4 regions of the Blastococcus sp. SYSU DS0617 genome follow, and region 1 is predicted to be linked to each of the others. Evidence: predicted binding sites of a transcription regulator. Region 1 holds the regulator's gene; each other region holds the start of a gene.

The links. The regulator LexA, encoded in region 1, represses DNA repair genes until DNA is damaged. The targets are predictions, from matches to a motif close to TCGAACANNTGTTCGA.
Region 2: a site for LexA is predicted at 2,791-2,806, ahead of ACI793_RS12970 (DUF6504 family protein). Genes of this name have one in related genera too.
Region 3: a site for LexA is predicted at 1,327-1,342, ahead of ACI793_RS01530 (DUF222 domain-containing protein). Genes of this name have one in related genera too.
Region 4: a site for LexA is predicted at 2,521-2,536, ahead of dnaB (replicative DNA helicase). Genes of this name have one in related genera too.

The regions. Positions count from the first base shown of each region.
Region 1 covers NZ_JBJHAO010000006.1:149,064-156,893, reverse strand. Annotated here, with positions in the region: gene hflX (GTPase HflX) at 1-439, shown strand, start outside; gene ACI793_RS09400 (phosphatase PAP2 family protein) at 501-1,223, shown strand; gene ACI793_RS09395 (hypothetical protein) at 1,264-2,268, shown strand; gene lexA (transcriptional repressor LexA) at 2,343-3,110, opposite strand; gene ACI793_RS09385 (LysM peptidoglycan-binding domain-containing protein) at 3,320-3,898, shown strand; gene ACI793_RS09380 (hypothetical protein) at 4,030-4,860, shown strand; gene nrdR (transcriptional regulator NrdR) at 5,311-5,793, shown strand; gene ACI793_RS09370 (vitamin B12-dependent ribonucleotide reductase) at 5,938-7,830, shown strand, end outside.
Region 2 covers NZ_JBJHAO010000010.1:126,861-134,690, forward strand. Annotated here, with positions in the region: gene ACI793_RS12955 (phytoene desaturase family protein) at 1-1,562, opposite strand, end outside; gene ACI793_RS12960 (GNAT family N-acetyltransferase) at 1,564-2,166, opposite strand; gene ACI793_RS12965 (YbaK/EbsC family protein) at 2,163-2,675, opposite strand; gene ACI793_RS12970 (DUF6504 family protein) at 2,895-3,218, shown strand; gene ACI793_RS12975 (SAV_6107 family HEPN domain-containing protein) at 3,218-3,694, shown strand; gene ACI793_RS12980 (DNA polymerase III subunit alpha) at 3,768-7,595, shown strand; gene ACI793_RS12985 (hypothetical protein) at 7,752-7,830, shown strand, end outside.
Region 3 covers NZ_JBJHAO010000001.1:313,898-321,727, reverse strand. Annotated here, with positions in the region: gene ACI793_RS01530 (DUF222 domain-containing protein) at 1-1,323, opposite strand, end outside; gene ACI793_RS01525 (class F sortase) at 1,560-2,228, opposite strand; gene ACI793_RS01520 (hypothetical protein) at 2,206-3,069, opposite strand; gene ACI793_RS01515 (ABC transporter ATP-binding protein) at 3,418-4,344, shown strand; gene ACI793_RS01510 (ABC transporter permease) at 4,341-5,195, shown strand; gene ACI793_RS01505 (helix-turn-helix transcriptional regulator) at 5,200-5,487, shown strand; gene ygiD (4,5-DOPA-extradiol-dioxygenase) at 5,484-6,335, opposite strand; gene ACI793_RS01495 (PucR family transcriptional regulator) at 6,358-7,545, opposite strand; gene ACI793_RS01490 (alkyl sulfatase dimerization domain-containing protein) at 7,621-7,830, shown strand, end outside.
Region 4 covers NZ_JBJHAO010000003.1:176,421-184,250, forward strand. Annotated here, with positions in the region: gene ACI793_RS05415 (hypothetical protein) at 1-218, shown strand, start outside; gene rpsF (30S ribosomal protein S6) at 438-725, shown strand; gene ACI793_RS05425 (single-stranded DNA-binding protein) at 728-1,225, shown strand; gene rpsR (30S ribosomal protein S18) at 1,267-1,503, shown strand; gene rplI (50S ribosomal protein L9) at 1,506-1,961, shown strand; gene dnaB (replicative DNA helicase) at 2,618-3,988, shown strand; gene ACI793_RS05445 (nuclear transport factor 2 family protein) at 4,030-4,425, shown strand; partial or broken gene ACI793_RS05450 (DUF7715 family protein) at 4,467-4,736, shown strand; gene ACI793_RS05455 (fatty acid desaturase family protein) at 5,009-6,211, opposite strand; gene ACI793_RS05460 (ferredoxin reductase) at 6,237-7,346, opposite strand; gene ACI793_RS05465 (PucR family transcriptional regulator) at 7,441-7,830, shown strand, end outside.

The sequences.
Region 1 (7,830 bases):
GGCCGCGGCCGATCTGCTGCTGCACGTGGTCGACGGCTCCGACCCCGACCCGCTCGGCCAGATCAACGCCGTCCACGTCGTCCTCCAGGACATCGACGCCTCCTCGGTGCCCGAGGTGATCGTCGTGAACAAGGTCGACGCCATGGACGAGGAGGCCATCCTCACGCTCCGCCAGGCACTGCCCGGAGCGGTGTGGGTGTCGGCCCGGACCGGAGCCGGGATGGACACGTTGCGCGAGCTGATCGCCGCCCGCCTGCCACACCCCGACACCGACGTCGACGTCCTGGTGCCCTACGACCGCGGCGACCTCGTGGCCCGGGTGCACCGGGACGGCGAGGTGCTGGCCGAGGCGCACGAGGCCGGGGGGACCCGCCTGACCGCGAAGGTGGACGGCGCGCTGGCCGCGGCGCTCGAGGAGTTCGCCGCGCCGGTCGGCTGAGCGTCGCCGCCGCGCCCGGCGCTCGGATCACGATCAGGTCACGGCCCGGTACGGTGAACGGATGACGAGCGGCGTGGTGCGCGACGCCGGCGCGCCGGAGCGCACCCGTGTGGTGTCGATCGGCCGCCCGCCGTGGTGGCTCGTGCTCCTCGCCGTGCTCGTGGGCGGCCTGATCACCGCCGACCTGCTCGCCGGCGGTGCCCTGGAGCGGCTGGACCTGTGGGTCTCCGACGTCGTCCGCGGCTGGGGGCTGCGCGACTCGGCCGCCTATCCGGTCGTCTGGGCGATCACCCAGCTCGGCGGCCGAGGCACGATCCTCATCGTGCTGGCCGTGCTCGTCGGCTACCTGGCCTGGCGGCATCGCACGGCGGTTCCGCTGCTGCGCGTGCTGCTCGCGCTGGGCACGCTGACCGTCGGCGTCTACGCGGTCAAGTTCGGTACCGGTCGGACTGCGCCCGGGCACCCCGACGAGCTCTTCTTCCATGCCGACGGCGCCTCGTTCCCCTCGGGGCACGTGGCCAATGCGGTCATCATGTGGGGAGTCGCCCGCTGGCTGGCCGTCGAGTACGCGCTGCCCGCCAGGGTGCAGCGCGCCTTCTGGTGGCTGAGCATCGTCGGGCCGGTCGCCACCGGTGTCTCGATGGTCTCGCTGGACTTCCACTGGGTGACCGACGCGGTCGTCGGGGCCGCGGTGGGGGTCGTGCTGCTGGGCGTGGTTCATGCACTCGACGCAATGGTTCTGTCACGCTGGGTTCGTGCCCGACCAGGCCGGCAGACCGCGTAGCGGCTTCGGAGGACGGCGTGCCAGCCGCGCGGTACGCCTCGTGGTGGCGGTCCTCCTCGGCTCCTCCCTGCCCGCGGTGGGGGCGACCGCCGCCGCCCAGGAGCCGGACGCTCCTGCACCGAGCGTCCGGTGCCAGATCACGGATCCTGCGCTGGCGGAGATCTCCGGGCTCGTCGACCTCGGCGAGCGCATGCTCGTCATGAACGACGGCGGGGACTCGCTCAGCGTCTCGGTGCTCGACGCCGGGTGCCAGGTCCTCGAGACGCGGACCGCCGCGGTCGACCCCTACGACCCCGAGGACCTCGCTCTGGGTGCCGACGGGACCATCTGGCTGGCCGACGCCGGCGACAACAACTCCGTGCGCTCGACCGTCGCCCTGCTGGCGCTGCGGCCGAACGGGTCCGCCGCCGTGCACCGGCTCAGCTACCCCGACGGCGCCCACGACTCCGAGGCGCTGCTGCTCGCGCCCGACGGCACGCCGTACCTGGTCACGAAGGACGTGCTGGGGTCCAGCGGCGTGTACCGGCCCACCGGTCCGCTGTCGGCCGAGGCGACCGTTCCGATGGAGCGGGTGGCGACGGTCAACATGACGCTCACCGGCACCCCCGGGGGCCCGGTCGGACGCGCCGGGCAGCTGCTCATCACCGGGGGAGCGGTAGCGGGCGACGGGCACGCGCTGGCGTTGCGCACCTACACCGATGCCTACGTGTGGCCGCTGTCGGGCCCGGATGTCGTGGGCGCCCTGGCCGGGACCCCGGTGCGGGTGGCCCTGCCCGAGTCACCCCAGGGCGAGGCGATCAGCTTCACCGGGGACGACCAGCAGCTCGTCGTCGCCAGCGAGGGTGTGCCCAGCGACGTGGTCGTGGTGCCGATCCCCGCGGTCACACCGGCGTCCGCCGCGGCGCCGTCCGACGGCCCGGTGCCCAGCCTCACCGAGCTCACCAGCTCGGGCAGGTCGCCGGTGACCTCTGCGCTGATCGCGGTCGCCGTGGCGACCCTCGTGGTGTGGCTGGTTCCCAAGCTGCGCCGCCGGCCGCGGTCCTGAGCCACCGCGGCTGCCGGCACCCCGTCCGGGCGACCGCCCGCGCGTGCGGCCGGTGACCCGGACGGGGCCCGGGATCAGACCCTGCGCAGCACCGAGACGACGCGACCCAGGACCGTCGCGTCGTCGCCGGGGATCGGCTCGTAGGCCGGGTTGTGCGGCAGCAGCCAGACGTGCCCGTCGCGCCGCTTGTAGGTCTTGACCGTCGCCTCGCCGTCGATCATCGCGGCGACGATCTCGCCGTTCTCCGCGGTGGGCTGCTGGCGCACGACGACCCAGTCGCCGTCGCAGATGGCGGCTTCCACCATCGAGTCGCCGACGACCTTGAGCATGAAGAGGGTGCCCTCGCCGACCAGCTCGCGGGGCAGCGGGAAGACGTCCTCCACCGCCTGCTCGGCGAGGACGGGCCCACCGGCGGCGATCCGGCCGACCAGGGGCACGTACGTCGGAGCGGCGAGCGGCTCGTCGGTGCCGGCCACCGGCTCGGCGAGCGGCGCGACGGGACGGGACGTGTCGCCCGGCAGCCGGACGTCGAGGGCACGCGGGCGGTTGGGATCCCGACGCAGCCAGCCCTTCTTCTGCAGGACCGAGAGCTGGTGGGCCACCGAGGAGGCCGAGGAGAGGCCGACCGCCTCACCGATCTCGCGCACCGACGGGGGGTAACCGCGCCGGTCGATGGAGTCCCGGATGACCTCCAGCACCCGGCGCTGGCGCTGGGTCAGCCCGTCGCCGTCGGCGCCGCGGTCCGGGAAGGAGCGCACCGACGCGGTGCCGTTCTCCGTGTCCGGTTCCGACGCCGTACTGCGCGTCCGTCGGCCACCCGACGTCCCGCTGGTCTCCGCCACGTCTCCTCCTCGCGGGCTGCCGGTGCAGCCGTGCTGGTCGCGTCCTCCGAACCGTAGCGCCGATCGCGCCCGCTTTCAAACACGTGTTCGAAGAAGGTGGCCGTGTCGGGTCGCTTCTGTCGGCGGCGTCCGGTAGACATCGCACAGACGTCCGATTCGAACAGCCGTTCGAAGGCCGTGGTGGACGTGCGGGGTCGGGAGGAGAGGTCGTGGGAAGCGTGGCGCAGGCCGTGGTGGAGTTCGACGAGGCGGTGCAGGCGCCGTGGCGCCCGCCGCTGGCGGGTGGAGCCGGACGGCAGGGGCGGTTGCGCGCGGTGCCGGACCTGCGGCACGACCCGGCGCCCCCGGCCCCGGGTACCGGGCGCTCGGTGGCCGGATCTGCGGCCCACCGGACGCATTCGGCTGCCGCACAGGTGCGCAGGCCGGTCCCGGCGGGCTCGACGACGCCGCGACGACCGGCGCCGCCCCGCGTCGCGGGCGATCCGTGGGTGGCTCCGACGCTCCGGCTCACCCGGCGTGCGCGGCGGCTGGGTGTGGTGCTCGGCCTGGCGATCGGTGTCGCCCTCGGCTCCTGGGTGGGCTCGGTCGTCGGCGGGGGTGAGGACGGCGGTCTGCGCCTGGCCGGGGAGAGCAGCGTCGTCGTGCAGCCGGGCGACACGCTCTGGTCCATCGCCGGCGCGGTCGCGGACGAGGGGGACGACATCCGCGCCGTCATCGCCGAGATCCGGGCCCTCAACGAGCTCCCCGACGCCACTCTGGTCCCCGGTCAGCTGCTCGTCCTGCCGTGACCGGGGCGCCGACGCGCACCGGACGGCTGCGCGACAGGGCAACACCTCTCCAACCTGGGGCGACGACTTCGTCAATCATCAGCCCGGGCGCCTTCACTCACCGTCGTGACCCGAGCGCTTACGGTCATCGCGTGTCAGGTCCCATGGAGAGCCGCGCCGCTGTGTTCACCCGTTCGCCCCAGTCCGTCGAGGTCTACCAGGCGGGTACGTGGTGGCGGGGCGAGCTGCTGGGCTGGCGGCACGACGCCTCGGGAACCTGTCAGATGTGGGTCCGGGTGGTCGCGGGCGGCGTCGAGGAGACGGCGTGGATCGACCTCGGCGCGCTCCGCCTGCCCGAGCGGAACCTGTCCCCGGCCACGGAGCCCAGCCGCATCGACTCCCGCGTGAAGCAGGAGCTCCCGCCCGCCCAGGCGATCTCCGCTCTGCGGGGCCGTCCGGTCAGCGGGACCGCGGAGACCACCGCCGCGCTGCCCATGATCCGTGACGAGGCCCCGGCCCCTGCGGGGAGCGTCGCCGCCGCGGTGCCCGCCGCATCCGGTACGCGCACGGGTGGACGCCGACGCGCTCCGGAGGACGCGGGCGTCCAGGTCGTCGTCGCAGCGCAGGTGCCGGTCCCGGCCGGCCGTCACCGGGCACCCGGCGACGAGGGGCGGCACCGCGCCGCCGACACCGAGGTGTTCCCGGCGGTCGCCGACGAAGCGGAGCCGGTGGCGGCCGTGTCGGCGGAGTCGCGCCCGGAGACGGAGTCGCGCCGCGTAGCCCGTCCGCACGTCGGCGCCGGGTGGGCGGTCCCGTCCGCGCGCACGGCGCGCCCCGAGGAGTCCTTCGGTCGCCCGGACGTCTGCACCGGCCGCATCGACGCCGAGCCGGACCTGCTGACGCGTCCGATGCGACTCGGCGACCTCGGTCCGTCCTCGAACGCACGACGTCCGCGAGTGGGCGGGTCCCTCACCGGCGTCTGACGTCTCCACCGGATCACCGCACGCCCGGCGTGACCCGCCGACGTCCGTCCGGTACTCCATCGCGGCCGCCGATCCGGAGCCGTCAGCCCGTGCGCGCGCCACTCGGCGGCCCGTGTCCGTTCTCCGCGCGCTCCGCGGCGGACGTCGCCGAGCCGGGTGCGGAACGGTTCCGCACCCCGCCCTCCGGCGCGTCTCCGGGCGTGTCGTGTGACAGGTGGAGTGCCCTGTTCCTGCGGGTGACAGCCGGGTCAGGGCGGAACACGCCGACAGAGACATCGCTTGCACATCTAGTGGGGCCCGGCTTAGGGTTCCACTAGATCTAGTAGTTACAGAGCTGTAAGCCTTGTCCACAGGCCAGTCCTCAGGTTCTCCCCGCGACGTCCACCGGATGTCCCCAGGAGGGTCCACAGGACGACCCGGGCGAGGAGCCGCGAAGGGAGGTGGACCGCGATGCGCTGCCCGTTCTGCCACAACCCCGACAGCCGGGTGATCGACTCGCGGGAGGCCGACGAGGGGGCCACCACCCGTCGTCGCCGTTCGTGCCCCCAGTGCGGCCGGCGGTTCACCACCGTCGAGGAGGCCGTCCTCGCCGTCGTGAAGCGCAGCGGCGTCAGCGAGCCGTTCAACCGCTCGAAGGTCGTCGCCGGCGTGCGCCGGGCCTGCCAGGGGCGGCCGGTCGACGAGGACCAGCTGGCGCTGCTGGCCCAGCAGGTCGAGGACACCATCCGCGCCACGGGCGCGGCGGAGGTTCCCGCTCACGAGGTGGGGCTGGCCATCCTGGGCCCGCTGCGCGAGCTCGACGAGGTCGCCTACCTGCGCTTCGCCAGCGTCTACCGCGCCTTCACCTCGGTGGCCGACTTCGAGAAGGAGATCGCCGAGCTCAAGGCCCGCCCCGCGGGCGCTGCCGAGACCGGGCCGCCCGGCGGCTCCTGAGAACTGTCAGTACCGACCGCTAGACAGCACGTCGGGCACGTCGATCGCGGCTCTTCCCCAGCCCTCCGATCCACCACCGCGCGGCTCCACGGCGCGCATCGAGCACCACACCAAGCACCACACGACCAGGGAGAGCTCCACACCATGACCGAGACCGACGACCGCTTGGCCGGCACCCGCGCGCGGCGCACGCCCAAGGCGCCCAGCCGCAAGGGCCTCAAGATCAAGCGCGTCTTCACCACCGCCGGTGTGCACCCCTACGACGACGTGACGTGGGAGCGCCGCGACGTCGTCATGACCAACTGGCGCGACGGCTCGATCAACTTCGAGCAGCGCGGTGTCGAGTTCCCCTCCGAGTGGAGCATCAACGCCACAAACATCGTCACGACCAAGTACTTCCGCGGCGCCGTCGGCACCCCGCAGCGCGAGACCAGCCTGCGCCAGCTCATCGACCGGGTGGTGCTCACCTACGGTGCGGCCGGCCGCGAGCACGGCTACTTCGCCACCGAGGGCGACGCCGAGATCTTCGAGCACGAGCTGACCTGGATGCTCATGCACCAGTACTTCAGCTTCAACTCGCCCGTGTGGTTCAACGTCGGCACGAGCTCTCCCCAGCAGGTCAGCGCCTGCTTCATCCTCGCCGTCGACGACGAGATGGACTCGATCCTCAACTGGTACCGCGAGGAGGGCCTGATCTTCAAGGGCGGCTCCGGTGCGGGCCTCAACCTCTCCCGCATCCGCTCCTCCAAGGAGCTGCTGTCCTCCGGCGGCACCGCATCCGGCCCGGTCAGCTTCATGCGCGGCGCCGACGCCTCCGCCGGGACCATCAAGTCCGGTGGCGCCACCCGGCGTGCCGCGAAGATGGTCGTCCTCGACATCGACCACCCGGACATCGAGGAGTTCATCGAGACCAAGGCGCGCGAGGAGGACAAGATCCGCGCGCTGCGGGACGCCGGGTACGACATGGACCTCGGCGGCAAGGACATCACCAGCGTCCAGTACCAGAACGCCAACAACTCCGTGCGCGTCTCCGACGAGTTCATGCGGGCCGTGGAGGAGGGCACCGAGTTCGGCCTCCGTGCCCGCATGGACGGCTCGGTCATCGAGACCGTCGACGCCAAGACCCTGTTCCGCAAGGTCACCCAGGCCGCCTGGGAGTGCGCCGACCCGGGCATCCAGTACGACGACACGATTAACGACTGGCACACCAACCCCGAGACGGGCCGGATCAACGCGTCCAACCCGTGCTCGGAGTACATGAGCCTGGACAACAGCTCGTGCAACCTGGCGTCGCTGAACCTCATGAAGTTCCTCAAGGACGACGGCACCTTCGACTCGAAGAACTTCGTCAAGGCCGTCGAGCTGGTCATCACCGCGATGGACATCTCGATCTGCTTCGCCGACTTCCCGACCGACCCGATCGGTGAGACCACCCGCGCCTACCGCCAGCTGGGCATCGGCTACGCCAACCTCGGCGCGCTGCTCATGGCGACCGGCCACGCCTACGACTCCCGGGGTGGCCAGAGCCTGGCTGCGGCGATCACCTCGCTGATGACCGGCACGGCCTACCGCCGGTCGGCGGAGCTCGCCGGCATCGTCGGCGCCTACGAGGGCTTCGCCCGCAACGCCGACGCCCACGCCCGGGTCATGCGCAAGCACGCCGCGGCCAACGACGCGATCCGCCCGGTCGGCGCGGACGACGCCGACGTGCTGCGTGCGGCCACCCAGCAGTGGCAGGACTGCCTCGAGATCGGCGGCGAGAACGGCTGGCGCAACGCCCAGGCCTCGGTGCTGGCCCCGACCGGCACCATCGGCTTCATGATGGACTGCGACACGACCGGCATCGAGCCGGACTTCTCGCTGGTCAAGTTCAAGAAGCTCGTCGGTGGCGGCTCGATGCAGATCGTCAACCAGACGGTGCCGCGGGCGCTGCGCAGCCTGGGCTACCAGGAGGAGCAGATCGAGGCGATCGTCGAGTACATCGCCGAGCACGGCCACGTGGTGGACGCGCCGACCCTGCGCCCCGAGCACTACGAG
Region 2 (7,830 bases), on a different contig from region 1:
CGGCCGGAGTTGCCGGAGACGCCGCCACCCGGGTGCGTGGACGCGCCGGCGAGGTAGAGCCCGGGCAGGCCCGGCACCCGGTAGCCCGACAGCGCAGGCGTGGGCCGGAACCCGAACATGCTGGCCAGCCCCATCTCGACGTGCATGACGTTGCCGCGGGGCAGGGAGAGCTCCCGCTCGAGGGCCAAGGGGGTCTGGACGTACAGCCGCTGTACCGAGTCGGCGAAGCCGGGGGCGAACCGGTCGACCGCCCCGACCAGGCGCTGCGCCTCGTGATCGGCGAGGGCGTCCCAGTCGGCGCCGTCGGCCAGGGCGTAGGGGTACCACTGACCCCAGATCGTCACGACGTGGGAGCCGGCCGGCGCGAGCGTCTCGTCGCTGGCGGAGAAGGACATCGCCAGCGGCACCGGGTCGCGGGGGACCCGCCCGGCGCCCCAGTCGCCGTGCGCGGCGGCCAGCTGTGCGCGGTCGGTGCACAAGAGTTGCAGTCCCTGTAACGACTCCTCCGGGGTGGCGCCGGGATAGCCCGGGAGGGCGGTGGTGAGCGCCCGCACCACCAGCCCGAAGCCGTTGCCCACCGGCGGATCGGCCTCGGCCAGGACGGGTGGCGCCGCCTCGCCGGCCAGGCGACGGGTGACCCCGATGTGGCAGGCGGCGACCACGGTGCCGGTGGAGATGCGGCGTCCCGACTCCGTCTCGACACCGGTGATGCGCGGGCCGGTGCCGTCGTCGTCGACCAGCAGGCGGGCGGCGCCGTCCCCGAGCACCACCCGTCCGCCGTCGGCCTCCAGGCGTCGTCGCAGCGCCGCGGTGAGCCCGCCGGAGCCGCCGACGGGGTGCCCGGGCGGGACGTCGTGCAGCAGCGCGACCCAGCCGACCATGGCGGCGGTGCCGGGCTCGGACATCGGTGGCCCGGACTGGGCCCCGAACCAGGCGAGGGCCGCCTTGAGCCGCTCGCTCCGGAACCAGCGGTCCAGCAGGGCGTCGCCGGAGCCGAGGAAGTCGATGGCGAGGTCGCCGCCGGGCGTGCGCGGCCGCCCGTCCCGGGGTGCGCCGAGCGGCCAGAAGGAGCGGACCAGGCCGCCGGCGCTGGGCCGGCGGCCGAACGAGGCGACGACGGCGCGGCTGCGCGGACCCCAGACCGCGACGAACTCGCGGTAGGCCGCGGCGTCGTCCTCGCCGCACGCCGCCGCGATCGAGGCGCAGGTCGCGTCCAGGTCGACGGAGAACACCAGCGGCCGACCGTCCGGGCCGGGGTCCCCGGGGGCCGGGGCGGGGGCGAAGCCCCACGGGTCGCAGTCCAGGTAGCGGAGACCGGATGCGGCGAGGTCGAGCTCCTCCACGATGCCGCTGTGCCGGATGATCACGTGCGCGCTCGAGCCGCGGTCGACCCGCACGCCGGGCCAGCGCTCCACGGTCGACACCGCGCCGCCGAGCACGTCGTCGGACTCCACGACCTCGACCGACAGCCCCGCGCGCGCCAGGTAGCAGGCGGCGACCAGGCCGTTGTGGCCGGAGCCGATCACGACGACGTCGACGGCGGTGTCGGAGAGGGTGATCACCTCAGCTGTTCGCCGGCTGCGGGTCGCGCGGATGCATGGGGAGCTGGACGCCGAGGATGGCGAACGGCCGGGGGTCGCCCGGGAAGTGGTAGCCGCGGGCGAGGTCGACGAAGCCGTCGGCGTGGTACAGCCGGAACGCCTTCGTGTCGGCATCGGGGGTGGAGAGCAGGGCCACCGGGGCATCCGCGTCGGCGACCAGGGCGTGCAGCAGCTGCCGGCCCAGTCCGCGGCTCTGGTGGTCGGGGTGCACGTGCAGCTCGCAGACCTCGAACGCGCCGGGCAGCCACTTCTTCGCCGTCCGCCGGTCCAGGGCCGCGCGCACCTGGTCGTGCCACCACTGGCCCGGCGCGATCAGGTAGCCGTAGCCGAAGCCGACCAGCTGCTCGGCCGCCTCGCCCCCGCCCGCCCCGGTGGCGGCGAACGCCCCGACGGCGCGGAAGCCGGACCGGTCGGTGTGCTGCATGGCGTAGCCGTAGCGGCCGGCCACCACCCCGGGCTCGTACCCCATGGCGAGGCCGTAGATGGCCAGCGCCTCGTGCATGTGGTCGCGCAGCCAGGGGACCGGCAGCTCGACGATCCGGGTGTCGGGTCGGGTGTCGGTCACGGGCCGACCACTTCCGCGGCCTCGGGCAGGTCCGCGCCGACCTCGGCGGGGGTGCCTGCGGTGAGCCGGAGGAGCTCGTCGTAGGTGGTGGGGAACACCGTGGCGGGGTGGCCGGCGGCGGCCCAGACCTGCTCGTGGCGGGCGAGCTCCACGTCGACGAGGGTGCCGAGGGGTTCGGGGTGGCCGATCGGGGCGACGCCGCCGATGGGCTGGCCGGTGACCCGGCGGACCAGCTCGGCCGGCGCGCGGGAGACGGAGTCCACGCCGAGCAGGGTGGCCACCTTCGACTCGTCGACCCGGTGCGCGCCGCTGGTCAGGACGAGCAGGGGCTGGCCGGCGGCGACGAAGACCAGGCTGTTGGCGATCGCGCCCACCGGCACGCCGAGCTCGGCGGCCGCCGCCGCGGCGGTGCGGACCTCGGCCGGGAGCACGCGCACCTGGCCGGTCGCGCCCGCTTCCTGCAGCAGCCGGCCGACCGCGGCGACCCGGGGGTGCGCGGGCGAGGACATGTGCTGATCCTGCCACCGGTTCCGGCGGCGTGCGGAACCCCTCCCGCCACACGGGCGCGCGACACGCGGCAGTCGTCTTGACGACGTCCCCGGGCTCCGGTCTACTGGTCCTCGTTCGAACACGTGTTCGAACGAAGAGACGCCGTTCGCACCGATCCCCGGCCTTCCCCACGGGGTGGTGCGGACGGCGGGGCGCTGGAGACGTTGGGGAGGTCCGTCATGAGCCGGGTGCTCGGTGAGGCCGTCGATCGGGTCGGCGAGGAGGTGCAGGTGGAGCGGGGCGCACTCGGTCCGCTGCAGTTCTGGCGCGGGCAGTCCCGGTACCTCGTGGGGGAGCTGCTCGACTCGTGGGTGGAGACCTCCCCCTGGTGGCAGCGCGACGCCGGGGGCGGGGGCGCGTCGGCCGATCTCGTCGCACCGCGCGAGGTGTGGCGGGTGGAGGCGGTGCGGGCCGGGCGCTCGCGGACGGACTTCGCCGGCGTCTTCGACCTGTCCTGGGACGCCGCGGGAAACCGCTGGTGGCTCGTTCGGGTGCACGACTGATGGGCGCGCGACCCCTGATGGCCGATCAGCTGCCCCTGCCCCCGGCGCTGCCCGCCGCCGCCGTCACGCTGCTGGACCAGGCGCACCGCGGGTTGGTCGAGGCCGCCGGCTGCACCGACGCCCGGCAGCGCTACGCCACCGCGCACCTCGGGGCGCTGCGGGCCGCGGCCGCCGTGCTGGCCGCTCGCACCCGTCCCGAGGGTGGGCGCCGCCGTCCGCGCAGCGCCTGGGTGCTGCTCGAGCAGGTCGCCCCGGAACTGGGGGAGTGGGCCACGTTCTTCGCGGCCGGCGCGGCGAAGAGGGCCGCCGCCGAGGCGGGGCTGTCCTCCGCGGTGAGCGAGCGCGAGGCCGACGACCTCGTCCGGGACGTCGGCACCTTCCTCGCGGTCGTGGAGAGATGCCTGGGGGTCCGCGCCGAGCCTCCCTACCCGCGCCCCCGGGTCGTCGGCGGCACCTCGTCCGAGCCGCGGAGGTGAGCGAGCTTGCGAGCTCACCCGGAGACACAGCATCACCGGGAACGCGGTCGGCGAGCGCCAGCGAGTTGACCGCGTGATCGACCCCTTCGTCCACCTGCACGTCGCGTCGGGCTACTCCATGCAGTTCGGGGCCAACCACCCCGCCGACCTGGTGGCGCGCGCCGCCGAGCACGGGATGGATGCCCTGGCCCTCACCGACCGCGACGGCCTCTACGGGACGGTCAAGTTCGCCCTGGCCTGCCGCGCGGCGGGAATCCGGCCGATCTTCGGGGTCGACCTCGCCGTCGCCCCCGCGCTGGACACCACCGTGCCCCCGGCGCTCGCGCACGCCCTCGGCGGCGCGGCATCCGGCGCCCGGGCGCCCCGGTTGCACGCGTCCACCCCGCCGGGCACCCGCCGGGCGCCCGCCCGGGGCGGGGCGGCGGTCGACCTCCGGCTGCCGCGCACCACCTTCCTGGCCCGGGACGGTGCCGGCTGGGCGTCGCTGTGCCGGCTCACCAGCAGCACCCACCTGCGCGGCACCCGCGGCGAGCCGGTGAGCTCGCTGGCCATGGCCGCCGAGCACGCCACCGGCCTGGTCGCCCTGCTCGGTCCCGACTCACCGGTGGGGCGGGCGCTGGTCGCCGGCCGCACCGACCTCGCGGCAGTACTGCTGGACACCTGGCGGGCGGTCTTCGGGGCGGACCTGGTGCTGGAGGTGGTGCACCACCGCGGCCGGGGCGACCGGCAGCGAGCGCAGGCGATGCTCCGGTTCGCCGCCGAGCAGGGCGTGCCGGTGGTGCTCAGCAACGCGGTCCGGTACGTCGACGCCCTGGACGCGCCCACCGCCGACGTCCTCGACGCCGCCCGCCGGCTGGTCCCGCTGGACCTGCGGCACGTCGACCGGCGCACCGCCGAGGGCTACCTGAAGTCGGGCAAGGAGATGGCGCAGGTCGCCGAGGACCTCGTCGGCCCCGACCGGGATGCCGCCCTGCGGCTGCTCGAGCGCACCGCGCGGCTGGCCGAGCAGTGCGCGGTCGATCCGCGGAACGACCTGGGCATCGGCAGCGTCCGCTATCCCGAGCTCGACGTCGTCACCACGTCCGCCGAGCGGGGGATGACCTCCTCGCAGGTGCTGCGTGCCCGCTGCGAGGCCGGGCTGGGCCGGCGCGGGATGGCGCCGTCGGAGCGGGTGCGCACCCGGCTCGACGAGGAGCTCGCGGTGATCGACCAGCTCGGCTACCCCTCCTACTTCCTCACCGTCGCCGACGTGGTCGACCTCATCAAGAGCTTGAGGGTTCGGGCGGCGGCGCGCGGCTCGGGCGCCGGCAGCCTGGTCACCTACCTGCTCGGCATCTCCGACGTCGACCCGATCCGCTACGGCCTGCTGATGGAGCGGTTCCTCTCGCCGCTGCGCCACCAGCTGCCCGACATCGACATCGACGTGGAGTCCGCGCGGCGGATGGAGGTCTACGACGCCGTCCTCGACCGCTTCGGCGCCGACCGGGTCAGCTGCATCTCGATGATGGACACCTACCGGGTGCGGCACGCCATCCGCGACGTCGGCGCCGCGCTGAGCCTGCCGCAGGCCGAGATCGACGCCGTCGCCAAGGCCTTTCCGCACATCCGGGCCAACCAGGTGCACGCCGCGCTGCGCGACCTGCCCGAGCTGCGGGCCAGCCGGTACGGGTCGAAGCGGGCCGGTGGCTCCGGCGACCTCGACCTGCTGTTCGACCTGGTCGCCCGGCTCGACGGGCTGCCCCGGCACATCGCGCTGCACCCGTGCGGCGTGCTGCTGTCCGACGCCACCCTGCTCGACCGCACACCCGTCGAGAGCAGCTACCTCGGCTATCCGATGAGCCAGTTCGACAAGGACGACGTCGAGGAGCTCGGGCTGCTCAAGCTCGACCTGCTCGGCATCCGCATGCAGTCGGCGATCGCGCACGCCCTCGACGAGGTCGCCCGGGTCGACGGCGAGACCGTCGACATCGATGCCGTCCCGCGGGACGACCCGACGACGTTCGAGCTGATCCGCAGCACCCGCACGCTGGGGATGTTCCAGATCGAGTCGCCGGGCCAGCGCGAGCTGGTCGGCAAGTTCGGGCCGCAGACCTTCGAGGACATCATCATCGACATCTCGCTGTTCCGGCCCGGCCCGGTGAAGAGCGACATGGTCACCCCGTTCCTCATGGCCCGGAACGGCTGGCGCGACGCGGTCTACCCGCACCCCGACCTCGCGTTCGCGCTCGAGGAGACCGCCGGGGTGGTGGTCTTCCACGAGCAGGTGCTGCAGGTGGTCTCCCGGATGACCGGCTGCACGCTGGCCGAGGCGGACGAGGTGCGCCGGGCGCTGGGGGAGAAGGACGCCCATCCCGAGGTGCGGGCCTGGTTCATGCCCCGCGTGCTGGACACCGGCTACCCGGCGGAGGTCGCCGAGCAGGTCTGGCAGGTGCTGGTCGCCTTCGGCTCCTTCGGGTTCTGCAAGGCCCACGCGGCGGCGTTCGCGCTGCCCACCTACCAGTCGGCCTGGCTCAAGACCCACCACCCGGCGGCGTTCCTGGCCGGGGTGCTCACCCACGACCCCGGCATGTACCCGAAGCGGCTGATCCTCGACGACGCCCGCAACTTCGGCATCCGGGTGCTCGGGCTCGACGTGAACGCCTCGGGCGCGACCTACCGGGTCGAGCGTTGCGACATCGAGAGCGGGGACCGGGAAGAGGGGTGTGACGAAACCCCGGCGACGAGCGAGACCGGGGACTGGCGGCGACCGGAGTGGATGCCGACGGCGATGCCCGACCCCTCCCGGTACGGCATCCGGCTGGCGCTGGCCGACGTGAAGGGGATCTCCGACGACGAGGTCGCCCGCATCGTCACCGGACAGCCCTACCGGTCGCTGACCGACTTCTGGTCGCGGGCGTCGGTGTCCCGTCCGGTGGTGGAGCGGCTGGTGCTCGCCGGCGGGTTCGACTCGCTCTACGGCTTCGGCATGCGCGACCGCGAGTCGCGCCGGCCCGCGCACCGCCGCCGCCAGCTGACCCGCCGCGACCTGCTGCTGCAGATCGGCGAGCTGGACCGCCTGCGCCGCAGCGGTGCGCGGGCTGCCGCAGCCGGGCAGCTGAGCCTGGACCTCCTCGGGCTGGAGGACGCCGGGCAGGACGGCCTGTTCCCGCTCGAGGACGTGCCGGGGCAGGAGGAGGGCGCCGGCGGGCTCGGCAGCGGCCCCGGCTGGGCCGAGGGGAGCGGGCTGCCGGAGTTCACCGACGCCGAGCTGGTGCGGGCCGAGCTCGAGGTGCTCGGCCTGGACGCCAGTCGGCACGTCGTCGACTTCTACAAGCCGTTCCTCGCCGCGCTCGGAGCGGTCCCGGCCGCCGACCTGCTGGGCTGCCGCAGCGGCTCGGAGTTGCTCGTCGCCGGGGTGAAGGTGGCGACGCAGACCCCGCCGATCCGGTCGGGACGGCGGGTGGTGTTCGTGACGCTCGACGACGGCTCGGGCTGCACGGACTCCACCTTCTTCGAGGACGTGCAGGGGCCCTACGCGGCGACGGTGTTCCACTCGTGGCTGCTGGTGGTACGGGGGGTGCTGCGGCGGACCGGGCCGCGCGGCGTCTCCATCCGGGCCACCGGGGCATGGGAACTGCCGGCGCTGCATGAGGCGTGGGAGGCCGGCGGACTGGATGCGGTGCGCGAGCTGATGGCGGCGCCGGGGGAGTACACGGAGCAGGCGATCGCGGGGGCCGCGGCCTCACGTGCCTCGCGGCCGGTGGTGGTCAAGCCCGTGCTCGTCCACCCGACGGGATTCCGGATGTCGCCCTACGCCGACATCAAGCCGGCCGGCGACGACGCCGGGACGGCCGCTCGGCGTGCGGCCGCGAGTCCGCCGCGCAAGCTCTGGCACTCCAGCCCCGGCAGCTCCGGCCACTGAACCGGGAACGGTGCCCGCGTCGGGACCGCCGGTGCGCCGGCAGATCCGGGAACGTCCCGTCCCACATCGGTGCACATGTCGTGCGACCCGGCCGATATCGGAGGACGACGGCAGCCGGCCGTCAGCTCCGTCTCGCGACCCCTGGGAGTTCCTCGCATGAAGCGCGTTCGCCGCACCAGCGCTCTCGTCCTGGCCCTCGGCATGGCGGGGGCACTAGCCGCCTGCGGGGAGGACT
Region 3 (7,830 bases), on a different contig from region 1:
GTCGCGGAGGCGGATGAACCGTTCCTGTGCGGGGGTGTGGTCGTAGCCGCGCGCCTCGGGCGGCGGGCCCACCACCGGGCACCGGCAGGTGGCTTCACGTCCGTGGGTGGGGCAGCCGCGGGTGGCCAGTCGGGTGAGTTCTGCGGCGGTGGTGGTGGCGAGCAGCGCGCCGTCGTCGTCGACGAGCGCCGCCTCCAGGCTGCCGCCCGGCGGAGCCTGGACGCCGAGTGCGCCGAGCTGGGTGAGCAGTTCGCGCAGGTGGGCGGCGGTGATGGCGGTGCCGTTCACGGCCGGGGTCGCCGCGCCGGCTGCCGCACGCTCCACCGCCCGGTTCGGCGCCTCGTCGGCCGGCGCCGACCGGGCCGGCGCCTCTCGGGCCGGGATCTCGCAGGTCGGCATCAGCTGGGTCCGCGCCACCTGGGCCGGCGTCTCCTGGGCCGCGGTGCGGGATTGGTTCGGCGGGCGCAGGGCTGACAGTGGTGCGGTCACGGTGAGGTGGCCGGTCATGGCCGGGCGGGAGGTGTCCCAGGTGCGCAGCACCAGCGCGGCGTGCGCCTCGGTGCGCAGCATCCCGATGGGCCGGTCGTCCCCGGTGGTCTTCGCGAGCTGGGCGGCCTGGTCGATCACCGACCACATCGCCGCGGCCACCGGCGAGGGCAGCTCACTGGTCAGCACCGACATGCCGTCGCCGGTCTGGTACAGCCGCACCGCCGCGCGCTGCTCGGCCTCGATGCGCCGCTGCTCGGCGAACTCCTCGTCCGCCGCCTCGGCGGCGGCGACCAGCCGCTTACGGAGCTTCCCCGCCGACAGGCCGGCCGCCAGGGGCAGCACCGCGGGCACCACGACCGCGACGACCTCGTCGGTGGCCGTACCGAGGACGTCGGCGAACACCCGCGCTCGGTACCAATCCAACCGGCCGGCGGTGCAGTCGGCGTGCACCGCGGGCATCCGTTCCACCAGCTGGTAGGAGTCCGACAGCACCCCGGCGGCGAAGGCGCGGGAGCAGTTGAGCACCATCGCCAGCTCGTCGGGCAGGAACTCCGACGTCCCCGGCACCGGCGAGCCACCACCGCGCCGCCGCGCACCCGGATGCCCGGGCGGCGGGTCATCGGTGTCGGGCCGGGCGGCGGCCAGCGCCATGACCAGTTCGGCCTCGTAGGCGGCGTCCATGGCCTTGCGCGCCTGCACCCGCTGCAGCTCGGCTGCCGCCTCGTCGGCGGTCATCAGGCCGACCGGCAACCGCTGCACCGACGGCGCCCGCTGCAGCAGCAGGCCCAGCAGCGCACCCTCCACCACGGAGCGCTGGAGCAGGTTCGTCGGCACGGGTCGAACATACGTTCGGGGTATGACAGTTCTGACCGCGCTCACGCCAAGAGCGCGGCCGCCTCACGGCTCAGCGAACCTCGGTCGCACGGCTCCATCGACGCACGACCGCACGATCTCGGGACCGCACGACCTCAGGACCGCACGACCTCACGACCGCACGACCTCAGGACCGCACGACCCCACGGCCCCACGGCCAACGGCCCCACGGCCCACGGCCCCACGGCCCCACGGCTTCAGCGAACGACGGTCGCGAACACCACCGTGTTGTCGGTGCTGGTGCCGGCGTCCTCGACGAACTCGCCGCCGCAGGTCACCAGCGCGACGTCGGCCTCCGGCGGGTGGCCGTTGAGCGTGTCGGCCAGCGCGGAGGTCGCCTTGTCCAGCCCGGTGACCGGCTCGCCCAGCACCTGCAGACGCAGCACCGCACCGTTCGCGTCGCGCAGGCTGACCTCGTCCCCGGGTCGCAGGGTGTGCAGCCGATCGAAGACCGCACCCCCGGAGGCCTGCTGGTGCCCCAGGATGACCGCCATCTGACCCGAGCCGGGCAGCGGGCCGTCCGACCACCACGACGTGGTGCGCATCGACTCCGGCACCCCGTAGCCGTCCACCTGGGCGCCGGTGAACGGGTTCTCGTACTGCACGGTGCCGCGGGACTCCACGATCGTGTCCACGTCGATCGCCGGGATGCTCAGCGAGGCCGGCTGGATGGCACCGGTGGCGACCATCTCGCCGGCCAGGGCCGGCGCCTCGCCGGCGAGCGGCGCCGACGCCCCGGGAGCCGGTCGCGGAGCGGTGTCCGCGTCCGGGCGCCCGGAGACGACGAGCAGCAGTGCCAGTCCGGCCGCCAGCACCACCAGGAAGGCGCCGGCGGCGCGGAGATCAATCCCGCGTACGAACCGCACGGCCCCGCATCCCGTATCCAGCCGCACCGGCGGCCACGAGCACCAGTCCGCCACCCAGGGCGGTCAGCGGCACCGAGGTGTCGTCGGCCCGGGGGGCGTCGGCACCCGTGGGCGCGTAACCCAGGTAGGCGACCGGCTGGGCCACCGGCTCGGGGGCGTGCGGCGCGGGCTGCGCGGGCGTGGGGTGGACGACCGGCGTCTCCGGCTCCGGCTCGGGCTCCTCGGTGGGCGGAGCGGGGATGCACGCGGCGAGCGCCTCGCCGAGAGCCACCAGGCCGTCGACCAGGGTCAGCGTGGGCAGCTCAGGGGTCTCCGGCGCGGGCGTCTCCTCGGCCGGGACCTCGCCCTCCGGGGCACCCTCCCCGCCGAGCAGCCCCTCGACGTCTCCGACCAGCGGCAGGGCGGCGCCCTCCGGGGCCGCCTCGCCCTCGGCGGCGGACTGGTCAGCGGCCGCGGACTCGTCGACAGCTCCCGGAGCGGCGCCGGCCAGGCCCCCGAGGAGCTGGTCGAGAAGGTCCTCGATGACGGCGAGCTCGTCGGGCAGCGGCAGGCCCTCGCCACCGCCGAGCAGCTCCAGCAGCGCCGCGAGCGCGTCGGCGAGCTCGAGCGGCAGTGCGATGAGGCCGCCCAGGATCAGCTCGATCGCGTCCGCGACGCCGTCCACGCAGTTCTCGGGAAGCATGGCTGCATCGGCCAGCTGCTGGAACGCAGCCCGGATCTCCGGGGGCACCTCGAAGGCCGGCAGACCGGGGGCCGCCCCGTCCGACGGCGCTTCGGCGGCCAGGCCCTCCAGGAAGGCGGTCACCTGCTCGACCGGCTCGGCCTCGTTGGCGGCGGCCATTCCGGGGACCGTGACCAGCGCGGCGGTGAGGCCGGAGGCGACGAGGACGCGGTGCCCGCGTCGCGGACTGGAGGGGCGGCGGCGCTGAGACAAGTGTGACTCCCGGTTACGAACAGGTGAGTGAGCGCACTCACTGTCCGAAGGGCCACCCGTGCCCGCCAGTCCGGACCTGGGCTTTTGCTGTGAGCCCGGGTGTGCCGTCACTGCCTGCAGGCGGAGCGAGACGGACCGTTCCCACTCCCGACGAGCGTCGCCGCGCCCCTGGCCCTCGCTGACGTCACGGCGCTACGTGGTTGTGCTGTCGATGTAGCACTCCTACTATCAGCGCCGACCCGAGAGGTGAGGCGCATGAACCCCGACTCCGACGATCCGGTCGTCTCCGTCCGCGGACTGCGGATGTCCTACGGCTCGCACGACGTCCTGACCGGCGTGGACCTGGAGGTCCGCTCCGGCGAGGTGGTCTGCCTCCTGGGCCCGAACGGGGCCGGCAAGACCACGACCATCGAGGTCCTCGAGGGCTTCCGGCTCCCCTCCGACGGCGAGGTGCGGGTGCTCGGCGAGGACCCGGCGAACGCCAGCGAGGCCTGGCGGGCCCGGGTGGGGGTGGTCCTGCAGTCCTGGCGGGACCACGGCCGGTGGACCCCGCGCGCCCTGCTCCAGTCGCTCGGCGGGTACTTCGTCCCCTACTCCACCCCCGACCGCACGCGCCCCTACGACGTCGACGAGCTGCTCGAGACCGTGGGCCTGGGCGAGCACGCCGGCCGGCGGATCGGCACGCTGTCCGGCGGCCAGCGGCGCCGTCTCGACGTCGCCGTCGGCATCATCGGCCGCCCCGAGCTGCTCTTCCTCGACGAGCCGACGGCCGGGTTCGACCCGCAGGCACGGCGGGACTTCCACGACCTCGTGCACCGGCTCTCCGACCTCGAGGGCACCAGCATCATGCTGACCACCCACGACCTCGCCGAGGCCGAGAAGCTGGCCGACCGGATCCTGATCCTCGACGGCGGCCGGATCGTCGCCGACGGCAGCGCCGAGGAACTGACCCGCCAGGTGGCCGGCACGTCCGAGGTGCGCTGGGCGCGGGGCCGGGAGCGGTTCGTGCACCCCACGGACGACGTCGTCGGCTTCGTCCGACGCCTGTTCGAGCAGGACGGCGACGCGCTGACCGACCTCGAGGTGCGCAAGGCCAGCCTGGAGGACACCTACCTGGCGATGGTGCAGCGCTCGCAGTCCGACCCCACGACGACGCCCCGACTCCAGGAGGTGGCCCGGTGAACCGCACCCGGCATGCGACCGGCCTCGGTCTCCGCCGCGGCTGGACCGAGTTCGTGCTGAGCCTGCGCAGCCCGCAGGACCAGGCCTTCTACCTCTTCACCGCCGTCGGGGCCCTGGTGTTCCTCTGGTTCAACCGGGACAACGAGCTCGAGGGCACCGAGCTGATGTACCCCACCTACGCGCTGCCCAGCATCCTCGGTGCGCTGCTCGCCTTCGGCGTCGTCATCGGCCCGGCCTTCGCGCTCGCCATGGAACGCGAGGACGGCACGCTGCTGCGGCACAAGGCCCTCCCCCACGGCATGCAGGGCTACGTGACCGGTCAGATCACCTACCACTCGCTCTGCCTGTTCCCGTCGCTGCTGACCATCCTCGTGCCGAGCTTCCTGCTCTTCGACGACCTGATGCACCGCGGCGCCGGCGGCTGGCTGACGGTTGCGTGGGTCGTCGTCCTCGGGCTGCTGGCCACGCTGCCGCTGGGCATGATCATCGGCTCGGTCGTGCCGAGCACGCAGAAGGTCGGCACCTGGGGAATGCTCCCCGTCATGCTCCTCACCGCGATCTCGGGGATCTTCTTCCCGATCCAGGCGCTGTGGGGCTGGGTGCAGGCCGTGGCCCAGGTCTTCCCGACCTACTGGATCGGGCTCGGGCTGCGCTCGGCCTTCCTCCCCGATTCCGCGGTCACCCTCGAGCTCGGCGACTCCTGGCGGACGGGGACGACGGTCGCCGTCCTGCTCGCCTGGGCGGCGTTCGGCGCCCTGGTGACCCCGCGGGTGCTGCGCCGGATGGCCCGCCGCCAGTCCGGATCGACGGTCGAGGCGGCGCGCGAGGCCTCGCTGCAGTGGGTCCGCTGATCCCGTGACGCCCGATCCCACGAGCGAACGCCCCGGCGACGGCGTCCACAACCGGATCGCCCTGCTGCGCGCCGAGCAGCAGGTGACCCGGCGCGAGCTCGCCGACGCCCTGGGCGTGCACTACCAGACGGTCGGCTACCTGGAGCGCGGCGAGTACAACCCCAGCCTGCACCTGGCGCTGCGCATCGCCGAGTTCTTCGGCGTCCCGGTCGAGGCCGTCTTCTCCACCCGCCCGTTCCCCCGGATCACCGACCTGCACCGCCGGGCGGAGGAGCCACCCCGCACCGCCTAGATGTTGGCGCCGTCGGGGGGCGGCACCTCCGGCAGCGCCGCGGCGACACCCGGCGCCGACAGGGCCGGCGGCGTCATGCCGACCGTGTAGGACGCCATCGACAGCGAGCCGTGGGCGTACCCGTCGACCAGCACCTCGGCCGGCAGCCCTGCCGCGCCGGCGAGCCCCGCCAGGTAGAGCAGCGGGAGGAAGTGCTCCGGCGTCGGGACGGCGAGATCGAAGTCCCGGTGCCCGTCGAGGCGGAGGACGTCCGCCGGGTCGGTGAGCATGCACTCCTTGGCCTGCTCGCCGAACCGCCGGGCCCAGTCGAAGCCGGCGTCCGGCATCGCCCGGCTGACCCCACCGAGGTTGTGGACGACGTTGCCGCTGCCGATCACCAGGACGCCCCGCCTCCGCAACGGCTCCAGGGCCGCGCCGAGCTGCAGGTGGTAGTCGAAGGGCTTGAGCGCGTTGAGGGACAGCTGCACCACCGGGACGTCCGCATCCGGGAAGGCGTGCACCAGCACCGCCCAGGCTCCGTGGTCGATCCCCCAGCTGTCGACGTCGGCGCCGACCCACGTCGGGTGCACGACGTCGGCGATCTCGTCGTAGAGCTCCGGCAGGCCGGGCGGTTCGTAGCGGACCTCGAACAGCTCGGGCGGGAAGCCGTAGAAGTCGTGGAGCATGCGCGGCCGCGGCATGGCGGTCACCGCGGTGGCCTGCACGTACCAGTGCGCGGAGACGACCAGGACCGCCCGCGGGCGGGGCACCGACCGGCCGAAGGCGCGCCAGGCCTCGGTGTAGCGGTTCCTCTCCAGGGCGTTCATCGGATTGCCGTGTCCGACGAACGCGGCGGGCAGCTCCGTCATGCGACTCCCCCCGGCTCCAGACCTACCGATCATCCTCCGCGCGGACCCCGGCCGCGAGGCCCTGCGGACCTCGGGCAAGGGTCCGGTGGACCACGATCGCCGCCCCCAGGAGCTGGATGCCCCGGGCCGAGCGGGGATCGACCCCGGTCAGCTCGCCCACCCGGTCCAGCCGGTTGTCGACGGTGTTGGCGTGCACCCCCAGCGCCCGGGCGGCGTTCCGCCGGTTCAGGTCGGCGTCGAGGAAGGCGGTGAGGGTGGGCAGCAGCTCGGGGTGCCCGCTCAGGGGGGTGAGCACCGCCACCAGCTCCGCCGCGCTGTCCACCTGGTGGGTGAGGTGGTACTCCAGCAGCACGTCGGAGAGCTGGTGCGCCCCCGGTCGGCCGGCGACGGCGGCGATGCGGTCGGCCCGCGCCGCGGCCGCCGGCACGTCCTCCGGCAACGCCGCCGTCGCGATGCCCACGACCGGCGCAGCCGCCGCGTCGGCCGGGATGACCACGTCCTCGACCGGGCAGGAGCCGGGCAGCAGCACGAAGCCGCCCAGGTCGTCGCGCAGGCTGAGCGCGCGCCCGTCGGCCCGGGGGGCGGTCCGGGCCAGCACGAACCGCAGCGCCGCCCGGGCCGCGGCCGGGTTCCCGCAGCGGGCGGTGCGCACGCGGAGCACCAGGTATCCGGACTCGAGCGCCAGCCCGTAGCGCGCGGCGACGTCCGCGGGCCGTTCCCCGCGGACGAGCGCCCAGGTGAGCTCGCGGACCGCGACGTGCTGGTCGCCGGCGCCCGCGACGTAGGCCTCGGTCACCTGGGCCACCGCCGCGCCCACCGCGCGCATCTGCTGGCGCGTCAGCCGCAGCAGGGCGCCCTCCTCGCCCGGCAGGGCCGCCTCGGCGAGGGCGTCGACGACCACCTCGGCACCCACGGAGTACGTCTGCACGAGGGCGGCCAGCGGCACGCCCTCCTCGGCCCGCTGCACGGCCCGCTGCCGGGACAGATCGGCGCTCCGGCCGGGCAGGCCCTGCGCGTGCTGCAGGAACGCCCGGATCGCCGCTCGCGCGGTCGCGGCGACCTCCATGTCCTGCACGTCGCTGGGGAGCCGGTCGAAGCCGGGTACCTCGCTCCGGATCCGCTCGACCACCCGGCGCGCCAGCCGGGGTACCTGCGGGACCAGCCGGGCGGCCAGCGCGGCCGTCTGCGCATCGCCCACAGGTTGTGACATGTCACAACGATACCGACGTCGGACTGGCTCTCCGGCCGGTTGCCCGCCCCGGTCGGAGGCGCCACGGTGAACGGCATGACGCGCTCTCTGGTCGACTACGCCGACGACGTCTGGCGCGGAGCCGCCGACGACAACATCGCCCAGAGCGGATCCGGTGGGTCCGGTGTCCTCGACGTGGCCGAGGGCGTCGGGTTCCACCCCGGCTTCGGCAACGTGGTCACGTTCCGCGCCGGTGGCGAGCTGGTCCTCTTCGACAGCGGCAACCCGATGGGTGCGCAGGCCCTG
Region 4 (7,830 bases), on a different contig from region 1:
CCGGCACCTACGACGGCGCCACCGTCCCGGTGTTCGGTCAGCTGGCGGGGCTGAACGGGTCCGACCTCGACGAGGAGGGTTCGACCCTGGACACGACCGCCGACACCGCCGCCAGCGCCGCCCCGCTGCCGGCCGCCGCGCTGGTCGCGGTCGTCGCCCTGGCCGCCGTCAGCGCTGCGCTCGTCCGCACCCACCAGGCCTCCCGCGCCGCGAAGTAGCCCCGAGCCGTCGCCGCGGCCGCCGTCCCTCCCCGGGACGGCGGCCGCTGCCGTTCCCGGGCTCCTGTGGACGACGCCCGGGGCAGGGAGGCCGCGCACTGGTAGCCTGGGCCCGCGCGTTCCGGCACTCCACGAGCTCGTCGGGGCGCGCAACGCATGTACGACCCTCCTGCTGCAGATCCCCTGCGGCCGCTGAGACCAGAGGAGGTGGGGTTCTCCGTGCGCAATTACGAACTGATGATCATCCTCGACCCCGATCTCGAGGAGCGCACCATCGCGCCCTCGCTCGACCGGTTCCTGACCGTGGTCACGAACGCCGGTGGCACCGTGAAGACCGAGATCTGGGGCCGTCGCCGGATGGCCTACGAGATCGACAAGAAGCCCGAGGGCATCTACGCGATCATCGACATCCAGGCCGAGCCGGCCGCCGTCCAGGAGCTGGACCGGCAGCTGAACCTCAACGAGTCGGTGCTCCGCACGAAGCTGATGCGCCCCGAGGCCCACTGAGCATGGCCGGCGAAACCGTCATCACCGTCATCGGCAACCTGACGTCGGACCCCGAGCTGCGGTTCACGCCGTCGGGTGCCGCCGTCGCCAACTTCACCGTGGCGTCCACGCCGCGCACCTTCGACCGTCAGTCGCAGGAGTGGAAGGACGGCGAAGCGCTGTTCCTCCGGTGCAACGTCTGGCGCCAGGTGGCCGAGAACGTCGCCGAGTCCCTCACCCGCGGCTCGCGGGTGATCGTCAGCGGGCGGCTCAAGCAGCGCTCGTTCGACACGAAGGAAGGCGAGAAGCGCACCGTCATCGAGCTGGAGGTCGACGAGATCGGCCCCTCGCTGCGCTACGCCACCGCGAAGGTCACCAAGGCCTCCCGCGGTGAGGGTGGCGGCGGCTTCGGTGGCGGCGGCGGTGGCGGCGGCTTCGGCGGCTCCAGCGGCGGCGGTGGCGGCGGTGCGAGCGACCCCTGGTCGACGCCGGCCGGCCCCTCCGACGAGCCGCCCTTCTGATCCCTCGATCCCTCTTCCACTGAACTCTCTGGAGTACTCCGGTGCCCAAGCCACCCATTCGCAAGGTCAAGAAGAAGGTCTGCCAGTTCTGCAAGGACAAGGCGACCTACGTCGACTACAAGGACACGACGCTGCTGCGGAAGTTCATCTCCGACCGCGGCAAGATCCGTGCCCGCCGCGTCAGCGGTAACTGCAGCCAGCACCAGCGGGACGTCGCCGTGGCCGTGAAGAACAGCCGCGAGATGGCCCTGCTGCCCTACACCTCGACGGCGCGCTGATCATGAGCACTCTGAAGCTGATCCTCACGCAGGAGGTCACCGGTCTCGGGTCCTCCGGCGACACCGTCGAGGTCAAGGGCGGCTACGGCCGCAACTACCTCCTGCCCCGCGGGCTGGCCATCAAGGCCACCCGGGGTGCCGAGAAGCAGGTCGAGTCCCTCCGCCGGGCCCGCGCCACCCGTGAGGTGCGCTCGCTCGAGGAGGCGCAGGCCGTGGCCGGGCAGCTGTCCGGTCTCAAGGTCCGCGTGCCGGCCCGCGCCGGTGACGGCGGGCGCCTGTTCGGCCGGGTCACCACCGCCGACGTCGCCGCTGCGGTCACCGCGGCCGGTGGCCCGGAGCTGGACCGCCGTCGCATCGAGCTGCCCAGCAGCATCAAGACCACGGGCCAGCACACCGTCACCGTGCGGGTGCACCCCGAGGTCAGCACCTCGCTGCCGATCGAGGTCGTCGCCGGCTGAACCGGCTCAGCGCGCCCTGAGCGCGTGCACCGTCCCCGAGGGGCGTCGGACCACGGTCCGGCGCCCCTCGTGGCGTTCCCGGGCACCTCAGGGGCCGGAGGGGCGTGCGCCGTTCCGCCCGGGAGATGGCCGATGTCGCACGCCCACGGGGCCGCTGCCGTGCGGGACCGCCGACGTCGCACTCCCGCGCGGTCGAGGCCGTGCCGATGTCGCCGATGTCGCCGCGTCGGCCTCCCCCGCCGGTGGAGCCGGCGGTGGACTCGGGGCTCTGCGCGGCTCCCCCTCGTCCCGTCGACACCACGCGTGCCAGCGGCGGAAAAAACTTTCCGGGAACTTCCTGTCCACAGGCCTGGGACGACGTCCGCGCAGGTGACCGGCTCGTGGCCGGAAGCCGACCCCAGCGTGTCCCCGGCCGTCTCCACATGTCGACACGCCTCCGTCCACCGACTTGTCCACATGTTGTGCAGATCGAGGTGTTGGACGCCGCCGCTCCGGGTTCCTAACGTCCCTCCCAGCTGCCGCCGGGCACGAACTGTCAGTGCCCGGCGGTAGCAATCATCCGAACACTCGTTCGGTACGGCGGCGCCCGCCGAACTCCCGGCTTCCCCACGGTGAGTGGCTCGCGGGCGCGCCCGCAAGGATGTGGAGGTATCCCCGTGGCGGTGGCCGACGAGTACAGCCGGCCGATGGCGTCGGCGCCGGAGTACGACCGGCAGCCCCCGCAGGACGTGCAGGCCGAGCAGTCGGTGCTCGGCGGCATGCTGCTGAGCAAGGACGCCATCGCCGACGTCGTCGAGGTGCTGCACGGCGCCGACTTCTACCGTCCGGCGCACCAGATCATCTTCGACGTCGTCCTGGACCTGTACGGCCGCGGCGAGCCGGCCGATGCGATCACCGTCGCCGCGGAGCTCAACCGGACCGACCAGCTGTCGAAGATGGGCGGCGCGGTCTACCTGCACACGCTCATCCAGTCGACGCCGACGGCCGCGAACGCCGGCTACTACGCCGCCATCGTCGCCGAGCAGGCCGTGCTGCGGCGGCTGGTCGAGGCCGGCACGCGCGTGGTGCAGCTCGGCTACGGCGCGGCCGGTGGGCGCGGCGACGTCGACGACATCGTCGACCGCGCGCAGCAGGAGATCTACGACGTCACCGAGAAGCGGATGAGCGAGGACTACTCCCGTCTCGCCGACGTCCTGCAGCCCACGATGGACGAGCTCGACGCCATCGCCTCCCGCGGCGGGGTGAGCCGGGGCGTGCCCACCGGCATCCGCGACCTCGACGAGCTGACCAACGGCCTGCAGGCCGGCCAGATGATCGTCATCGCCGCCCGACCCGGTGTGGGCAAGTCGACGCTGGGCCTGGACATCGCGCGCTCGGCGTCGGTCAAGCACCACATGCCCGCCGCCATCTTCTCGCTCGAGATGAGCAAGCACGAGATCACCATGCGTCTGCTGTCGGCCGAGGCGAAGGTCCCGCTGCACCACATGCGTGCCGGCTCGCTCAGCGACGAGGACTGGTCGAAGCTCGCCCGCCGGATGGGCGAGATCGCCGATGCGCCGCTCTACATCGACGACTCGCCGAACATGACCATGATGGAGATCCGGGCCAAGGCCCGTCGGCTCAAGCAGCGCAACGACCTCAAGCTCATCGTCATCGACTACCTGCAGCTGATGACCTCGGGCAAGAAGGTGGAGAGCCGCCAGCAGGAGGTCTCGGAGTTCTCCCGCGCCCTGAAGCTGCTGGCCAAGGAGCTCGAGGTCCCGGTCATCGCGATGTCACAGCTCAACCGTGGCTCGGAGCAGCGTCAGGACAAGAAGCCGATGCTGTCCGACCTCCGTGAGTCCGGCTCGATCGAGCAGGACGCCGACATGGTCATGATGATCCACCGCGAGGACATGTACGAGAAGGAGTCCCCGCGGGCCGGCGAGGCCGACATCATGCTGGTCAAGCACCGCAACGGCCCGACCGCGAACGTCACGGTGGCCTTCCAGGGCCATTACAGCCGCTTCGTGGACATGGCCAGCTGATCCCCGGCGGGACGGCCCGGTCGGCGGGCGGAGGAGGGACCGTGCACGAGGAGCCGTCGCGGGTGACCGACCCCGCGCTCGCGGCCGTGCGGAACGAGCTGGCGGCGCGGGAACCGCTCTTCCACCACCCGGAGCTCGGCACCTCGGCCGAGGAGCTGGACCGCCAGGCGGCGGCCGAGTTCGAGGAGGTGGGTGCGTCCGGGCGGCGGTACAGCCGCGAGTTCGTCCTGGCGACCGTCCGCGAACGGCACGAGCGCGGCGGAACGGACGACCCCTGGGAGACCGGCGACTTCCACTGCCTGCCCGTCGGGCCGGAGACCTACCTGCTGACCTACGACCTGCGACAGGGCAGCCGGCTCACCCGCCGGGCGACCATCTGGCGGCGCACGGCGGACGACTGGGAGGTCGTCTACCACCAGGGCACCCTGGTGAGCTGAGGGTCGCCCGAACTGTCGGACCCGCCCGCCAGGGTGGCGCCATGTTGCTGCTGACTGCGACCCGCGACGGTCAGGGTGACCGCGACGGGGACTTCTGCCATGCCATCGAGGGCGAGCTGGTGTTCGCCGGGTTCGTCTGCGCCACCGATCGGAGGGATCCGGCGGGTGGCTGTGGCTGCGGACGGGCGTTCTCGGGGCTGAACTCCCTGCGGGCCACCACGACCGCGCTGGTGCGGGACCTCGACCTGACCTACGACGACGTCCGCACGGCGCTGGAGGCCCACTTCGTGGCCGCCGGCATGGGGCCCGACGTGCTCGGCGCAGTGGACTTCGAGGACATGCTGGAGATGAGGTCGAGCAGACCATCCGCTACGCCCAGGTCTGGCCGCCGGGGACCGTCGTCGGCCGGCGGCTGGACTCCGTGCACCTGCGGTCGCCGGTGGTCCGCTGACCATCGGTTCCACGGGAAACATCGCCGGCTGCGCGGCGGCCCGCCACGACGGGTGGAGCAGAAAGCCCGAGGGGCCCAGAACCATCGCGGTTCTGGGCCCCTCGGGTACACCGGTCCGTGGACCGGCGTGCGTCAGGCGGCCGCGGGGCGGGCCTGCAGGGCGCGGCGCACCTTCTTGCCACCCGTCGTCATCTTCCAGAGCTTGCCCAGCTGGGAGGGCAGGTTCGAGGGCCGCGTCTCGGCCAGCCAGTCGTTGGGCAGCGACAGCCGGATCACCTTGTGCCAGGCGGAAGCGACCTGCTGCGGCAGCGGCGCCGAGTGGTACGTCAGGCCGTAGCGGTCGAAGATGTCCTTCACCCGCGGGGCGATCTCGGCGTACCGGTTGCTGGGCAGGTCGGGGAACAGGTGGTGCTCGACCTGGTGGCTCAGGTTGCCGGTCAGGATGTGCATGGCCTTGCTGCCCGAGATGTTCGCCGAGCCGAGCATCTGCCGCAGGTACCACTCGCCGCGGGTCTCGCCGTCGATGGAGGCCTTCTCGAAGGTCTCGACGCCCTCGGGGAAGTGCCCGCACATGATCACCGAGTGCGACCACAGGTTGCGGACGACGTTGGCGGTGAAGTTCGCGGCCAGGGTGGGCAGGAACGAGGGACCCGACAGCGCGGGGTGCAGGACGTAGTCCTTGGTCGCCTGGTTGCGGATCTTCTTCAGCACCTGCTTGGTGGCGGCGCGGAACTCAGGGTTCGAGCGGCGCTTCTTCGTCGCCAGGTTCTTGCCCAGCTCGAGGTCGTAGGCCGCGATGCCGTACTCGAAGAAGCAGGCGTTGACGAAGTTCCACACCGGCTGGGCCAGGTACAGCGGGTGCCACGGCTGGTCCTCGTCGACGCGCATGATGCCGTAGCCGAGGTCGTTGTCCTTGCCGATCACGTTCGTGTACGTGTGGTGCAGCTCGTTGTGCGAGTGCTTCCACTGCGCGGCGGGGCTGGCCATGTCCCACTCCCACGTCGTCGAGTGGATCTTCGGGTCCCGCATCCAGTCCCACTGGCCGTGCAGGATGTTGTGCCCGATCTCCATGTTCTCCAGGATCTTGGCCAGCGAGAGCCCGACGGTGCCCACGAACCAGGCCGGCGGGAACATCGAGACGAGCAGGACGGCGCGGCTGCCCAGCTCGAGCTTGCGCTGCACGTCGATGACGGTCCGGATGTACTTGGCGTCGTCCTCGCCGAGGCTGTCGCGCACCTCCTGGCGGATGGTGTCGAGCTCCTTGCCGATGAGCTCGATGTCCTCGGCGGAGAGGTGGGCGATCGGGTTCTCGGGCTTCTTCTGGATGACGGTCATGGTGCGACTCCTCGGGCTCGGACGGTCAGTGGTCGATGGAGCAGGCGCCGGCGGGGGCGCTGATGCAGGTCTGGACGAGGACGCCGTCGCCGACGTCCTCCGCGCTGGTGATCTCGCCGTTGCGCAGGTCGCGGACCGCGCCCTCGCGCAGGGGGAGGACGCAGCCGTAGCAGATGCCCATGCGGCAACCGCTCGGCATGAGCACGCCGGCATCCTCGGCGGCGTCGAGGATCGGCGTGGTGCCCTCGACCTCGATGGTCGTGCCGTTCTTCTCGAAGGTGACCGCGCCTCCCTCGCCGGCGCCGGCCAGGATGCGGGGGCGGAAACGCTCGGTGTAGAGGCGATCGGCGATGCCCACCGACGCCCAGTGCTCCTCGAGGGCCTCGAGCATGCCCACGGGCCCGCAGGCCCAGGTGGCGCGCTCGTGCAGGTCGGGCACCAGCTCGGCGATGGAGCGGGCGTCGAGCATCCCGGCGCTGTCGGTGTGCTGCTCGATCAGCCGGATCCGGCCGTCGGCGGCCAGCTGCCGCAGCTCGGCGCCGAAGACGACGTCGTCGGCGGTGGGTGCCGAGTGCACCAGGACGGTGTCGGCCAGCGATTCCGCGTGGTTGCGCAGGATGCCCATGACCGGGGTGATGCCGGACCCGGCGGTGACGAACAGCGCCTTGGCCGGGACCTCCTCCGGGAGGCAGAACTCCCCGGTGGCCTGGTCGAGCTGGATGATCGTGCCCGGCTGCACGCGGTGCACCAGGTGGTTGGACACCTTGCCGTCGGGGATGGCCTTCACGGTGATGGTGAAGCAGCCGTCGGCGCGGCCGAGCACCGAGGTGATCGAGTAGGCCCGCCACTGGCGGACGCCGTCGATGTCGATGCCGATGCGGACGTACTGGCCGGGGACGTGCGGCAGCCAGTCCTTGCCGGGGCGGATCACGATGCTGGCCGCGTCCCGCGTCTCGCGGTGCACGGCCTCGATGCGGCCGCGGAGGGCCGCGCCGGACCGGAGCGGGTCGAACAGGTCGAGGTAGTCGACGGGCAGCAGAGGCGTGGTCACCATCTCGGCCAGCCGCACGGCCCGCTCACGGAGCGTGGCCAGGGGCGACCGCACCGAGGTCGGGCGGGGAACGGTCGTCGTCATACCTAGAGGTTGTCCAACCTGCACATCAGTTACCTGTGTGACGGACGTGAATCAGCCGCTATGTTCTGTTCTCTGCGAACAAGAGAGGCGCGGCATGGCGGACCCAGCACTGAGCATCCCGGCCCCGGTCGCCGACGAGATGCGACGTGAGCTGCCGGCGGTCGCCGAGCAGACGGTCGCCGCGATCGTCGTCGAGGTGCCCAGCTACACCGACGCGTTCAGCGGCGAGATGGGCCGGAACATCGAGAACGCCGTCCAGCTCGCCCTCGGCGGCTTCCTGGAGCTGGCGTCCGACGGCGGGCACGGCGACGCCAGCACGCCCATCCAGCCGGCGCTGGACGGCGCCTACGCGCTGGGCCGGGGCGAGGCCCGCAGCGGTCGGTCGATGGACGCGCTGCTCGGTGCCTACCGGGTCGGCGCACGGGTGTCCTGGCGGCACATGGCCGACAGCGGGGTGCGGGCCGGTCTCTCCGCGGAGCAGCTC